Regions from separate parts of the Pantoea sp. nfd-35 genome, predicted to be linked through region 1. Evidence: predicted binding sites of a transcription regulator. Region 1 holds the regulator's gene; each other region holds the start of a gene.
What was found. Region 1 encodes LexA, which represses DNA repair genes until DNA is damaged. Its sites were predicted from a motif close to TNCTGTATGTACATACAGNA; they were not measured.
Positions count from the first base shown of each region.

Region 2: the regulator LexA is predicted to act here: its motif matches at 2,683-2,702, upstream of dinB (DNA polymerase IV).
Region 3: the regulator LexA is predicted to act here: its motif matches at 2,556-2,575, upstream of P9J57_RS11805 (metal-dependent hydrolase).

Region 1 is NZ_CP122403.1:4,195,209-4,199,752, forward strand. It holds gene zur (zinc uptake transcriptional repressor Zur) at 219-740, shown strand; gene P9J57_RS19420 (CsbD family protein) at 811-1,023, opposite strand; gene dinF (MATE family efflux transporter DinF) at 1,195-2,517, opposite strand; gene lexA (transcriptional repressor LexA) at 2,628-3,242, opposite strand; gene P9J57_RS19435 (diacylglycerol kinase) at 3,349-3,717, opposite strand; gene plsB (glycerol-3-phosphate 1-O-acyltransferase PlsB) at 3,846-4,544, shown strand, end outside.
Region 2 is NZ_CP122403.1:3,462,761-3,467,304, reverse strand. It holds gene fadE (acyl-CoA dehydrogenase FadE) at 1-99, opposite strand, end outside; gene lpcA (D-sedoheptulose 7-phosphate isomerase) at 356-934, shown strand; gene P9J57_RS16170 (class II glutamine amidotransferase) at 989-1,762, shown strand; gene dpaA (peptidoglycan meso-diaminopimelic acid protein amidase) at 1,727-2,467, opposite strand; gene dinB (DNA polymerase IV) at 2,714-3,769, shown strand.
Region 3 is NZ_CP122403.1:2,532,055-2,536,598, reverse strand. It holds gene P9J57_RS11815 (DUF6515 family protein) at 1-208, opposite strand, end outside; gene P9J57_RS11810 (L-cystine transporter) at 404-1,795, opposite strand; gene P9J57_RS11805 (metal-dependent hydrolase) at 1,946-2,536, opposite strand; gene hxpB (hexitol phosphatase HxpB) at 2,666-3,334, opposite strand; gene P9J57_RS11795 (YniB family protein) at 3,492-4,028, shown strand; gene P9J57_RS11790 (fructosamine kinase family protein) at 4,033-4,544, opposite strand, start outside.

The DNA.
Region 1 (4,544 bases):
AGAACATTTAAACATTAGTGCTTAACTCAGTGAGATGTAAAGTAAAAGTAAAAAATATCTATAAACATTCTGAAATACACTGGTCTCAGGCGGGTTGTTGCCGGGTGATAACAGGGGTAAAAGTGGTCAAAAAGGCAGGCTCAGGGACTCCTGGCGAGGTTCAGCGTCAACATAATTATTGTGATAAGATAACATCACCTGTCCAGCGGAGAACTTTCATGTCAACCATGACGCCAGAGCAAATTATGACCCAGGCTGAGAAGCTGTGTTTACAGCGCGGTGTTCGCCTGACAACACAGCGAGCAGAAGTGCTGAGGTTGATGGCCGGACAGCCTGGCTCAATCAGTGCCTATGATCTGCTGGATCAGCTGCGAGTTAGCGAGCCACAGGCAAAACCGCCCACCGTTTATCGCGCGCTGGATTTCCTGCTGGAGCAGGGATTTATTCATCGGGTGGAATCAAATAACAGCTACGTAATGTGCCATCACTTCGAAGCGCCTGCACACACGTCGGTTATGCTGGTGTGCGATCGCTGTGCTGGCGTGACCGAAAAGCAGGCTCAGGGCGCGGAGCAGATCATCGCCTCTTTGGCTGAGGAAGCCCATTTTGTCCTCAGAAATAGCGTGATCGAAGCGCATGGCTTATGTGAGAACTGTGCTGAAGTTGAGGCGTGTGAACAGCATGAACATTGTGATCACGATCATCATACTGAAGGGAAAAAGCGCGGTAAGCGGAGCTAGTTTGCACATCCTTGTGCGGTGGCCGGCATGAGCGTACCGACCCGGGTAGGAGCGTCCCTGAAAAGCGTGATTACCAGCGGTAATCTTTGTTAGAACCTTCCCAGGCCGTTACTTCCTTCTCCGCTTCTTCTTTTGCGTAGCCGTAACGTTCCTGGATTTTACCGACCAGCTGATCGCGTTTACCTTCAATGACTTGCATGTCATCATCGGTCAGCTTGCCCCATTTCTCTTTCATTTTTCCTTTGAACTGTTTCCAGTTACCACTCGCTTCGTCTTTATTCATTGCAGACCTCCACGTTATCCTTCGGTTTCGCATTATCTTGCAGTTAAGCAAAATCACGATATAAAGCGCTGGTCATAAGCGCCATTCAAAGTTAATTGTAGTAGGTAATCTCAGGATTGCCGGAAAAAATGAAAATATTATGTATCCTGCGTCATAATTCCGCCTGAGCGTTCAGGCATTGAACCAGGTGCCATTACGCCAGTGCTTCCGCCAGACCAGCCACAAGGATAAGCCACGCAGGGCCAGGAAAACGGCGATAGCCAGCCACAAACCATGGTTGCCCAGCCAAGGCAGTGTCGTGAGCGTCAGGAAGTAACCCAGCGCAGCCACTGCCATGCTGTTACGCATTTCTCTGCCCCGCGTTGCGCCAATAAACATGCCATCCAGTAGATAGCACCAGACGCCGATCAGCGGTAACACCATCTGCCAAATCAGAAAACTATCGGCCGCCTCTTGCAGTGCACGAATAGAAGTCAGCAAAGTCACGATCTGATAGCCAAAAAAAGCATAGGCCAGCGAGAAAAACAGCGCCACTAACAGGGCTTGGCGACAGGCAGACAACCATACCTGCTGCAGTCGGCTACCGTCTTTTGCCCCGTGTGCTTCGCCAGCAAAGGCCTCGACGGCATAGGCAAAGCCGTCCAGGGCATAAGCGGTAAAAGTAATAAACATCAGAAGGATAGCATTTACCGCTACCACATCCGGGCCAATACGGGCACCCAGTACGGTCAGCGAGGCAAAGCAGAGCTGCAAGAGCAATGAGCGCAGTAAGATATCGCGGTTAAGGCGAAGAAGGCGGTGAATATCGCCACGCCAGCTGCGGGTGAGCATATCAAACCTGATACCACGGAGCTTTAATACGCGCCACACCATCGCCATACCGACCAGCAACGTCGCGTATTCTGCCAGCGCGGTGGCGGTGGCGGCACCGGCCACGCCCCAGTGCAGGCCCAGAACCAACCAAAGATCTAACAGGATATTGATGACATTCCCCACCACCAGCAGGATGACGGGTGCCCGGGCATACTGAACGCCCAGCAGCCAGCCCAGGATTACCAGGTTAGCCAGCGTTGCGGGCGCGCTGAGCCAGCGAATATGAATAAACAGGGCAGCCTGTTCCAGCACCGACGGATCCCCACCGACAAAGCGGGTCGCCAATGCGGTGACGGGATAGCGGAGGAAGATAAACAGGATGCCGACCACCAGGGCGATGATCAGTGGCTGTGTCAGCGCACGCGCCAGCGCGGTCTTATCGCCCGCACCGAATGCCTGTGCCGTTAAGCCCGTAGTGCTCATGCGTAGAAAAAGCAGCAACATGAAGACAAAGCTGGTGACGGTCGTGCCGACGGCGACGCCGCCCAGATAGATCGGACTGTCGAGATGACCAATAACGGCCGTATCGACCAGGCCGAGCAAAGGAACCGTAATATTTGACAGGATCATGGGCAGCGCTAACCGCCACAGTTTTTTATCGGTAGCCGTCAGAAAGCGCATTCGTAAATCCGTGCGATGAACCGCCGGGGTTTCAGGTCAACCCACAGCGGAAAAGTAAGGACAAGCAGGGGAATAGTAAGATTGACGAAAGCCGACAATCTTAACCGGTTTTACAGCCACTCACCGTTACGCACAATGCCCACGGCCAGACCTTCAACGGTCAGTGACTGGGCACGGGTGTCAACAACGATAGGCTCGAAATCATTGTTTTCAGGTAAGAGATGCACCACAGAACCCTGCTTTTTCCAGCGTTTTACCGTGACTTCGTCATCGATGCGCGCCACCACAACCTGACCATTGCGCACGTCCTGCGTTTTGTGTACGGCCAGCAGATCGCCATCCATGATGCCGATGTCTTTCATTGACATACCGCTTACGCGCAGCAGGAAATCGGCTGAAGGCTTGAACATGTCGGGATCCACTTTGTAATGCGTTTCAATGTGTTCCTGAGCCAGTAATGGCTCACCGGCGGCAACACGACCGATCAGCGGCAGGCCGTCTGATGGCTCTTCTTCCATTAACAAACGGATACCGCGGGACGCACCAGAGACAATTTCAATCACGCCTTTACGCGCCAGTGCTTTCAGGTGTTCTTCGGCCGCATTGGGCGAACGAAAACCGAGTTGTGCAGCAATTTCTGCACGCGTTGGCGGCATGCCTGTTTGATTAATGTGGTCGCGAATCAAGTCGTAGACCTGTTGCTGCCTGCTGGTTAATGCTTTCATCCCGCCCCCTGGTTGTTTATACAGTCGCTGTGAGTATATACAGGTATTGGTGAAATGGAAACCAAAACTCAGGTCAAAATCAGTTATTTGAGCCGAGATGGAACGCTTATCGCAAATGCGACCAAAGCAGCGTTCCCCAGACAAAAAGGGCCAGTAATATTGCGATAAAAACGGCAGCGGATCCCATGTCTTTTGCCCGCCCGGCAAGCGGATGACGCTCCTGGCCTGTGCGGTCTACCACGGCTTCTATCGCGCTGTTCAGGACTTCGACAATAATCACCAGCACGACAGAACCAATCATCAGGATGCGCGAAACAGTATCGACATCCAGCCAGCAGGCCAGGATAATCGCCACCACTGCGGCAACCGCTTCCTGACGAAAAGCGGCTTCGTGCTGCCAGGCAGCACGCAGACCTTGCCATGAATAGCCGGCCGCTTTCACAATACGGTTAAGGCCGGTGGCATTATTTGTCATAATAAAGGAACTCTTTTCAAAGGATTGACGTCAATATTGGGCAGCGCACAATTGTCGCTGTCACAGATTTTTGCTGCGCTTTCTGATAAGCTTGCGCCGCTTTGCTAACAAGAGGCTTCATATTGTCTATGTCAGGTTGGCGTATACTTTTTTATAAATTACTGAATTTACCCCTTTCGTTTCTGGTAAAGAGTAAGGCCATTCCGGCCGATCCCGTATCCGAACATGGGCTGGATCCTACCCGGCCTATTATGTATGTCCTGCCTTATGATTCAAAGGCCGATCTCCTCACTTTGCGTGCGCAGTGCATCCGGCACGATCTGCCCGATCCGCTCTCACCACTGGAGATTGACGGGGCCCTGTTGCCGCGCCATGTCTTTATTCACGACGGTCCGCGCGTGTTCCCCTATTTCGTGCCCAGCGTCGAGTCGGTAAAAATCTTCCACGAATATCTTGATCTGCACCGCAGTAATCCTGAGCTTGATATTCAGATGTTACCGGTTTCAGTTATGTTTGGTCGTGCACCTGGCCGGGAAGTGCAGGGTGAAGACAATCCACCGCATTTGCGCTTGCTTAACGGCGTACAAAAATTCTTTGCCGTGCTCTGGCATGGACGTGACAGTTTTGTGCGCTTCTCACCGACCGTCTCTCTGCGTCGTATGGCGACTGAGCACGGCACGGATAAATCCATCGCCCAGAAACTGGCCCGGGTTGCCCGTATCCACTTTGCCCGTCAGCGTCTGGCGGCTGTTGGCCCGCGCCTTCCCGCGCGCCAGGATTTGTTCAACCGCCTGCTGCAATCGAAGGCGATTGAAAAAGCGGTAGAA
Region 2 (4,544 bases), 730 kb from region 1:
CCACAGCAGCAGGATTGCGCTACTGAGTGACAGAGAGATGCGGTGATAAAACAGGGCGCCAATTAGCACCACTGTCGCAAGAATCGAGACAACCATCATAATGAAGTGCTCCGTTAAGTAGTAAGAGGTCTGACCTGTTATAAAGAGAGGTTTAAATCACCTGCTGGCATTTATCAATTTGTTTACATCGCAATTACAACCTGACTCACAAAATCAGCGAAACAGCGCCCGTAATGAAAATAACGAACGTGAAAAAAACGGCGGGCACACGGCTATCTGACCCTGTGGTGCTTTGCGCAGGTCAACCATTCCGTTAAACTTGCTGCGATTAACCTCCCCTACAAAGGACAAGTCTATGTATCAGGACATTATTCGTTCAGAGCTCAATGAAGCGGCAGAGACGTTGAATCACTTTCTGAGTGACGACGCGAACATTCACACCATCCAACGGGCGGCGGTGATGTTGGCTGACAGCTTCAAAGCGGGCGGCAAAGTGCTTTCCTGCGGCAACGGTGGTTCTCACTGTGATGCGATGCACTTTGCTGAAGAACTCACGGGCCGCTACCGTGAAAATCGTCCTGGATATCCGGCTATTGCCATTTCAGACGTCAGCCACCTTTCCTGCGTGAGCAATGACTTCGGCTATGACCACGTCTTTTCCCGTTACGTTGAAGCGGTAGGGCGTTCAGGCGACGTGCTGCTCGGGATCTCGACGTCAGGAAACTCGGCCAACATCATCAAGGCCGTTGAGGCTGCGCGTGCGCAGGGGATGAAAGTGATCACTCTGACGGGTAAAGATGGCGGTAAGATGGCTGGCAGCGCGGACATTGAAATCCGTGTGCCGCATTTTGGCTATGCCGATCGCATTCAGGAGATCCATATTAAAGTGATTCATATCCTGATGCTGCTGATTGAAAAAGAGATGGTCAGGTAACAGCACGACTGGCCTCCTGAGCGGCAGGAGGCGTTTTGACATAAGGCGGTTGCTATGTGCGAATTGCTCGGGATGAGCGCCAATGTTCCCACCGACATTTGTTTCAGTTTTACCGGATTAGTGCAGCGCGGCGGCGGAACAGGGCCGCATAAAGACGGCTGGGGTATTACGTTTTACGAAGATAAAGGTTGCCGCACCTTTAAAGATCCCTTGCCGAGTTTTAATTCCCCCATTGCGCGTCTGGTGCAGGAATACCCGATCAAGTCCCATTCCGTCGTGGCGCATATTCGCCAGGCGAATCGTGGGCCGGTCTCTCTGGAAAACACCCATCCGTTTACGCGGGAACTGTGGGGACGAAACTGGACCTATGCGCATAACGGGCAGCTTAAAGGCTACAGGCAACTGGAGACCGGAACCTTTCGTCCGGTTGGTGAAACCGACAGTGAAAAGGCATTCTGCTGGATCCTGCACAAGCTGGCCACGCGCTATCCGCGTACGCCAGGTAACTGGCCTGCGGTCTTTCGCTATATCGGCGAACTGGCGGGTGAACTGCGGCAGAAGGGCGTGTTTAACATGCTGCTGTCGGATGGTCGCTACTTAATGGCGTTCTGCTCCACCAATCTGTTCTGGATTACCCGCCGAGCCCCTTTTGGCCGGGCGCAGCTACTTGATCAGGATGTGGAAATTGATTTCCAGAAACATACCGGCGCGAACGATGTGGTCACTGTCATTGCGACACAGCCGTTAACGGGGAATGAAACCTGGCACCGGATAGTGCCAGGCGAATGGGCTTTATTTTACCTTGGAGAGCGCCAGGAACGACTGTGAGGCCGCTTCGGGTTGTGTGATGACCGGGCTGCTGTTCATCACATATCTGCCGCTGGCAACATTCACCGTTGGCGGCTGATGATATTGCGCAAAATAGGCATAGCCGGGCTGAAGCTGCTTCCAGAAATCCGCATAGGTGGAATAGCGATGACGCTGCATATTGCTCTCCGTCATGCGAAACGGATAAATGGCAATATTCACTTCCTGCTGGCCATTGCGTAATGCGGCATTCACATAAGTGAAAATCTGATCCATGTAAGCATTGGTCATGGCATAGCAGCCGATAGACTTGCAGTCGCCATGAATCATCAGGTAGTTACCGCTGTAGCCCTGATCGCGGTCATATTGGTTGGGAAAGCCAATATTAATCGCGCGGTAAAAACGGCTGTCTGGCTTCAGCTGATTCATTTTTACGCTGTAAAAACCTTCCGGGCTTTTAAAATCGCCTTCACGACGTTTAGGGCCAAGGCCGCCAGAAAAGTTGCAGATGCGGTAGGTATCCAGCAAACGGTACTCATTACCAATTTTGCCGTATAGCTCAAGCGTACGCTCTTCCTTAAAGATCTGAATATAAACCGGTGTACCAATTAGCTGTTTCTTTAATTCTTTACTGACCGGGGCCAGTTGCTGAACCGGCTCAGGAGTCATTGCCATGCTGAGGGCTGGCAGTAAAATCATCGCAAACAGAAGTGCGATTTTGCCCATGCTGTGTATACCTTGAAGTGAAGAAGAACAATGGCGCGGTAAGTGCGCCTCTGTTTGCATTATCGGAACTTTCCGCTACCGCAGCGCAACATTAAACATTGTGTGTTTTTTTAGCAATACAGCGCAGAGCAAAATGTCCATTTCTTTGATGGAATAGCGCTGAAAATTTGTAAAGTTTGTTAGCAACTGCAAGAAATATTGCACAAGTCTCTTCTGACTGTATACTTATCCAGTGCTGGAGGGGCGATGCGTAAGATCATTCATGTCGATATGGACTGCTTTTTTGCAGCAGTGGAAATGCGTGATGACCCTTCATTACGTGATATTCCCATGGCCATTGGCGGCAGCCGCGATCGCCGCGGCGTGATCAGTACCGCTAACTATCCGGCACGTAAATATGGCGTGCGCAGTGCGATGCCGACCGGTATGGCATTAAAGCTTTGCCCCCATCTGCGTTTATTGCCCGGGCGCTATGAAGTCTATAAAGAAGCCTCCAGCCAGATTCGCGCCATCTTTTCCCGTTTTACCTCCCTTATTGAGCCGCTGTCGCTGGATGAAGCCTATCTGGACGTTACCGACAGTACGCACTGCCAGGGCTCTGCCACGTTGATCGCCCAGGAGATCCGCGCCACTATTTTTCGCGAAACGCAGCTCACCGCCTCGGCGGGCATCGCACCGATCAAGTTCCTTGCCAAGATCGCCTCTGATTTAAATAAGCCGGATGGTCAGTACGTCATCACGCCTGCGCAGATGTCTGACTTTTTGCTGGCGTTACCCTTGGCAAAAATCCCCGGCGTGGGGAAAGTCTCGGCAAAAAAGTTGGAAGAGATGGGCCTGCACACCTGCGCCGACGTGCAAAATGCCGATTTGGCACTGCTGCTAAAACGTTTTGGTAAGTTTGGCCGGATATTATGGGAGCGCAGCCACGGTATTGATGAACGCGGTGTGGTGGTGGAACGCGAACGGAAATCATTAGGCGTTGAGCGTACGCTGGCTGACGATATCGACAGCTGGGAGCGCTGCCTGGAAATCATTGATTACCTCTATGCCGAGCTTGATCGGCGCCTGACGCAGATTCGCCCCGATAAGCATATTGCGCGCCAGGGCGTGAAGCTGAAGTTCAGTGATTTCCAGCAGACGACTCAGGAGCATGTCTGGCCGGTGCTAAATAAAGAAGACATGATTGCCGTGGCGCGTAAAACCTGGGATGAGCGCCGGGCGGGTCGCGGTGTGCGGCTGGTGGGATTGCATGTGACGCTGGTGGATCCGCAGCTGGAGCGGCAGCTGTTGCTGGGCATATAGGGGGAGTTCCGCCGTTGGCGGGGATGGGGTTTGCTCTGAGTATGTTCCGCCCGCCAGGCGGCAGGGAGTTTCAGCCTGCCCGTGCAGGCGGTCGGGTTAAGGGGCTCGCGCCAGCCCCTTAACAATCCCGGCGTCCGGCAGCCGCCGCTGTTCCTTCGTCGTTTGCTGCGGCCTGACGGACCGTCCGGATGCGCCCTCCCTGGCGCAGCCGTCCTCGTCGCGGCTTCCCTGCCGCGCCGTCCTGGCCTTCGCTCTCTCCTCAGCGCGGCGGATGCCTCCGGAAAACCCCCGCCTGTGGGATTTTGTTCTTTTTTTGGTGCGGCTTTGCCTGGAGGGTTTTTCTTTAATGAGTTTGCCCTTAAGGCTGGCGCATACTTTGCCTGCCTGCGGGTATTTACGGTTTTGCTCCGTGCAGATTCCGCCCGCCAGGCGGTGGGGAGTTTCAGCCTGTCCAGGCAGGCGGTCGGGTTAAGGGGCTTGCGCCAGCCCCTTAACAATCCCGGCGTCCGGCAGCCGCCGCTGTTCCTTCGTCATTCACTGCGGCCTGACGGACCGTCCGGATGCGCCATCCCTGGCGCAGCCGTCCTCGTCGCGGCTTCCGTGCCGCGCCGTCCTGGCCTTCGTTCTCTCCTCAGCGCGGCGGATGCCTCAGGAAAACCCCCGCCTGTGGGATTTTGTTCTTTGTTTGGTGTGGTTTTGCCTGGGGCCTGCCAGGTGGTAAATCCACGGTTTTGCTCCGAGAATATTCCGCCCGCCAGGCGTCGGGGAGTTTCAG
Region 3 (4,544 bases), 1.7 Mb from region 1:
GGTAATACGTTAATCCGCCAATCAATACCGCCGTTGCGGCCAGCGGCAGAACATGGAAGTGATCGGGGCCGTGCCAGCGCGGTGCCGGACCATGCCAACCTGGGCCGGGTCGCCAGTGTGGACCCGGGCCCCAGTCGCCGGGACGAGCAAACGCGTGAGTGGGCGCGACAATTGCTAGCGCCAGTAATGAGGCGATAACCGTTTTCATGAGCATTCTCCTGCAGTTATTACCTGCAGAATTCTCTTTTTGCTGCGTAAAGACAAGGGGAAATGCTGTGCATTATTGCCCGTTTACCACGCTTAACGTTTTCTTAACGGGAACAGGATGATGATGAAGAAATAAGGAGAAGATAAGACAAAAACAGAGAGAAAGACCTGGCGGTGGACGCCAGGTCTGGCGTGATTAGCTGTGCTCTAATTCACTGTGTTCGCTGCGCTCTAAAACGCGTTTATCGGTCAGGCCCAGCCAGCGACTGGTAAGCGATCCTGCGGTCATTGAGCCATTGACGTTTAACGCGGTTCGTCCCATGTCAATCAGAGGCTCAATGGAAATCAGCAGCGCGACCAGCGTGACCGGCAGCCCCATCGCAGGCAGGACGATCAACGCGGCAAAGGTCGCTCCGCCGCCGACACCGGCTACGCCTGCTGAACTCAATGTCACAATGCCGACCAGCGTGGCAATCCACAGCGGATCAAAAGGATTGATGCCGACCGTCGGGGCGACCATCACTGCCAGCATCGTCGGATAAAGACCGGCACAGCCGTTCTGTCCAATGGTGGCACCAAATGAGGCCGAGAAGCTGGCAATCGATTCAGGTACGCCAAGGCGGCGGGTTTGCGCCTCCACGTTCAGTGGAATGCTGGCGGCGCTGGAGCGGCTGGTAAAGGCAAAGGTCAATACCGGCCACACTTTGCGGAAGAAGCGCATAGGATTGATGCCGTTGACCGACAGGAGCAGCGCATGAACCACAAACATAAGGGTCAGGCCCAAATAGGATGCCACAACAAAGCTGCCCAGCTTGATGATGTCCTGCACGTTGGAGCCGGCAACGACTTTGGTCATCAGCGCCAGCACACCATAAGGTGTCAGCTTCATAATCAGGCGAACCAGCTTCATCACCCACGACTGCAGCGTATCAATGGCGGTCAGTACCCGCTGGCCTTTTACCTCATCATCCTTGTGCAACTGCAGGGCAGCCACACCCAGGAACGCGGCGAAGATGACCACGCTGATGATGGACGTCGGGCTGGCACCGGTTAAGTCGGCAAACGGGTTTTTAGGAATGAATGACAGGATTAACTGAGGCACTGTCAAATCAGCGACTTTACCAACGTAGTTGCTCTGAATCGCGCTCAGGCGAGCCGTTTCCTGGGCGCCCTGTACCAGACCGGTCGCGTTAAGGTGAAACAGGCCGGTGACAAAAACGCCGATCAGGGCAGAAATTGCCGTTGTAAACAGCAGTACGCCGATGGTCAGAAAACTGATTTTTCCCAGTGAGGAGGCATTGTGCAGGCGGGCCACGGCGCTGAGAATCGACACGAACACCAGCGGCATCACAATCATCTGTAACAGCTGAACATAACCGTTACCCACGATGTTAAACCAGCCGATAGAGGCTTTAACGATATCGCTGTTGCCGCCATAAATCAGCTGAAGCGCGAGGCCAAACACTACACCCAGCACCAGGCCAGTCAGAACCTTTTTCGACAGGCTCCAGTTTGCCCGGCCAAGGCGCGACAGCAAAAGCAGTAGCAGCACAAATGCCACGACGTTAAGCGTAAGAGGAATATCCATAGCAACTCCGATGTAATGCAGCATTCCCTGGTCAGGAGAGCAGCAGAGGTTTGATCGTAAAGATACGTATCCAGAAATGGTAACAGTTAGAAATCGCGCGATCTTATATCCAAATGGAATAGCTTATAACCTTACCCTTTTCCCGGGCAATTAACGCTCAGATTGCGCAGAAATGAGACGGCTAACGCCATTTTGTAAGGTGTCGAATACCTGGGCGGGCCAGCCATTTTCGCCAAATGAAGGCATCCCTACCGGGAACCACAGAGCGTAACCGATCAGGCATAAACAGAGCGCTCGCTCCAGTTGATTGCCTTTCTGGCTATTCAGTACCGGCAGGCGAAAACGCCAGCGGCAGGGCCAGAGTAGTGGAACGCCAGCGGGAGTGAGCATATCCGCCACAATATGGCTCAGATAACCGAGCGTCATGCCCTGCAATACATCGGCCGGGAGGGGCCAGCTTTTCGGGACGTTAATCTGAAACAGCCACAGGCTGGCCGCCACCGCAAGCAGGCTGTGGGTAAATCCCCGGTGACCAAAGGCCCGCGCAATAGGGTGGGACAGCCAGCGAAGCCGCTGTCCTAACAGAGATTTGGGATGATCGATATCGGGAAGCAGGCAGGTCAGTAACGTGGCCGGGATCAAATGCCACCAGTCTGCGTGCGCCATCACCGGCGTGAGTTCGGCCCGTTTGGCAAAAATAGCGCTGGCAACCGCAAAAAAGATATGGCCCTCGGCCGTCATGATAAAACCTGGCTGCAAAAACTGTCGATGCATCCAGTATAGGGATTTATCCAGTAAATGAGAACCTGTGACGCTGTAACGAAGCGTTAATTTTTTAAGCCTGTGCAACAGGTTACAACACAGGCACGATTACCCCAGTAAGTGGGCGGGCATCAGCTGTGTCAGATTGCCGAGTTTAACATCGGCCAGTGCCCAACGAGCATCTTCCTGATGGACGGCAGCCGGCACGACGATGGCGCGCATCCGTGCCGCTTTGCTCGCCACCATTCCGTTAACGGAGTCTTCCAGCGCGACGCAGTTTAACGGATCGATGCCCAGCGCCTCCGCCGCATTAACGTACACCTGAGGGTGCGGCTTGCTGTAAGGCAGGTTCTCCGCCGAAGACAGCACGTCAAACCAGGGCCGCAGGTTGAACATCTCCAGCACGGCTTCCAGCATAAACAGCGGCGAGGCCGAGACCAGGCCGGTTTTCAGCCCCTGCTGCTTACATAACCTCAGGGCCGATTCAACACCGGGCAGCAGAGGGCGTTCTGTCGCAATCAGTTCCATCACGCGGGTAATAATGCGCTGGGTAATCTCCTGCTGCGACGGACCGGTCCAGGGCAGCGTTTCATACCACATGCGCACGGTTTGATCGATGCGAAGCCCGAGCGTATCGGGCAGCGTATGACGGCGCGTTAAATCAACGTCCAGGGTGGAAAAGATATCCATTTCGGCCCGATCCCAGAGCGGTTCCGAATCAATCAGTAATCCATCCATATCAAATAAAGCAGCGTAAACCGGGCGGTGGTAAGACATAAGGCGCTCCCCTGTAAATAATCCCGCTACCTTACCACGAACGCAGGCGGGGGGTTAACGAGAGCCTTGCCGGGCGCAGCCTGCTCTTTTTTTTGGGAAAATTCCCTAAGGGCAGGTTAGACTGAAGGCTAACAGGATTTTGGGTTCAGGAGATATCATGACCTATCAACAGGCTGGCCGTATTGCCATCCTTAAACGCGTTGTCGGCTGGATAGTTTTTTTACTGGCGTTGCTCTCCACGATCATCTCACTGCTGAGTTTTCTCTTTAAACACAGTGAAAAGAAACCCGGCATTGATGCCGTGATGCTCGATTTTATTCATGTCATGGTCGATATGATTCGTTTTAACACGCCGTTTTTGAACGTTTTCTGGCACAACTCGCCCGTGCCGGAGTTTAACGGCCAGATGAACCTGGGGTTCTGGCTAATCTATATTCTGATCTTCATCGGGCTGGCCCTGGAAGCGTCAGGTGCGCGTATGGGGAGGCAGGTTCGCCATGTCCGCGAAGGCATTGAAGACCAGATGATCCTCGAACAGGCGAAAGGCAGCGAAGGGCGCACGCGTCAGCAGGTGGAAGAGAAGGTGCGCATTCCTCGTCACACCATTTTTCTGCAGATTTTCCCGCTCTATATTTTGCCCATCGTGATTGTTATCGCCGGATATTTTCTGCTTTCGTTACTCGGTTTTCTCTAACCGGTCAGGCCGGTTTAGCCTGGCCGGCCGCCAGCGCGTCGTCGTCCAGTAACTGACCTACGGCAAACTGCGCGGCCCCCAGCCAGTTGCCGCCGAACACGTTGGCCCGGTTTAGCAGATAATAAAGCTGATAAACCGGCTGGCGCTGTGAGAAGCCATCCGGCAGTGGCCAAACCTGATTATAGCCGTCGAAGATTTCTCTGGGCAGATCGTTAAACCAGCTCAGCATCGCCAGATCACATTCTCTGTCGCCCCAGTAACAGGCCGGATCAAAAATCCATGGCCCGTTCTGGCTGGCTGCGCAGTTGGCGGGCCACAGATCGCCATGCAGCAGGGAAGGTTGCGGGTGATGGGAGGCCAGGGTGCGCTGCACACAGTCGACAATCAGCTCGGCATTGCCGTAGAGAATGCCTTTCTCGGCGGCAATTTGCAGCTGCCAGCCGATACGCTGCTCTGCAAAAAAGACTGACCAGCGCCGTAGCCAACTGTTTGGCTGAGGTGTGGTGGTCAGGTTGT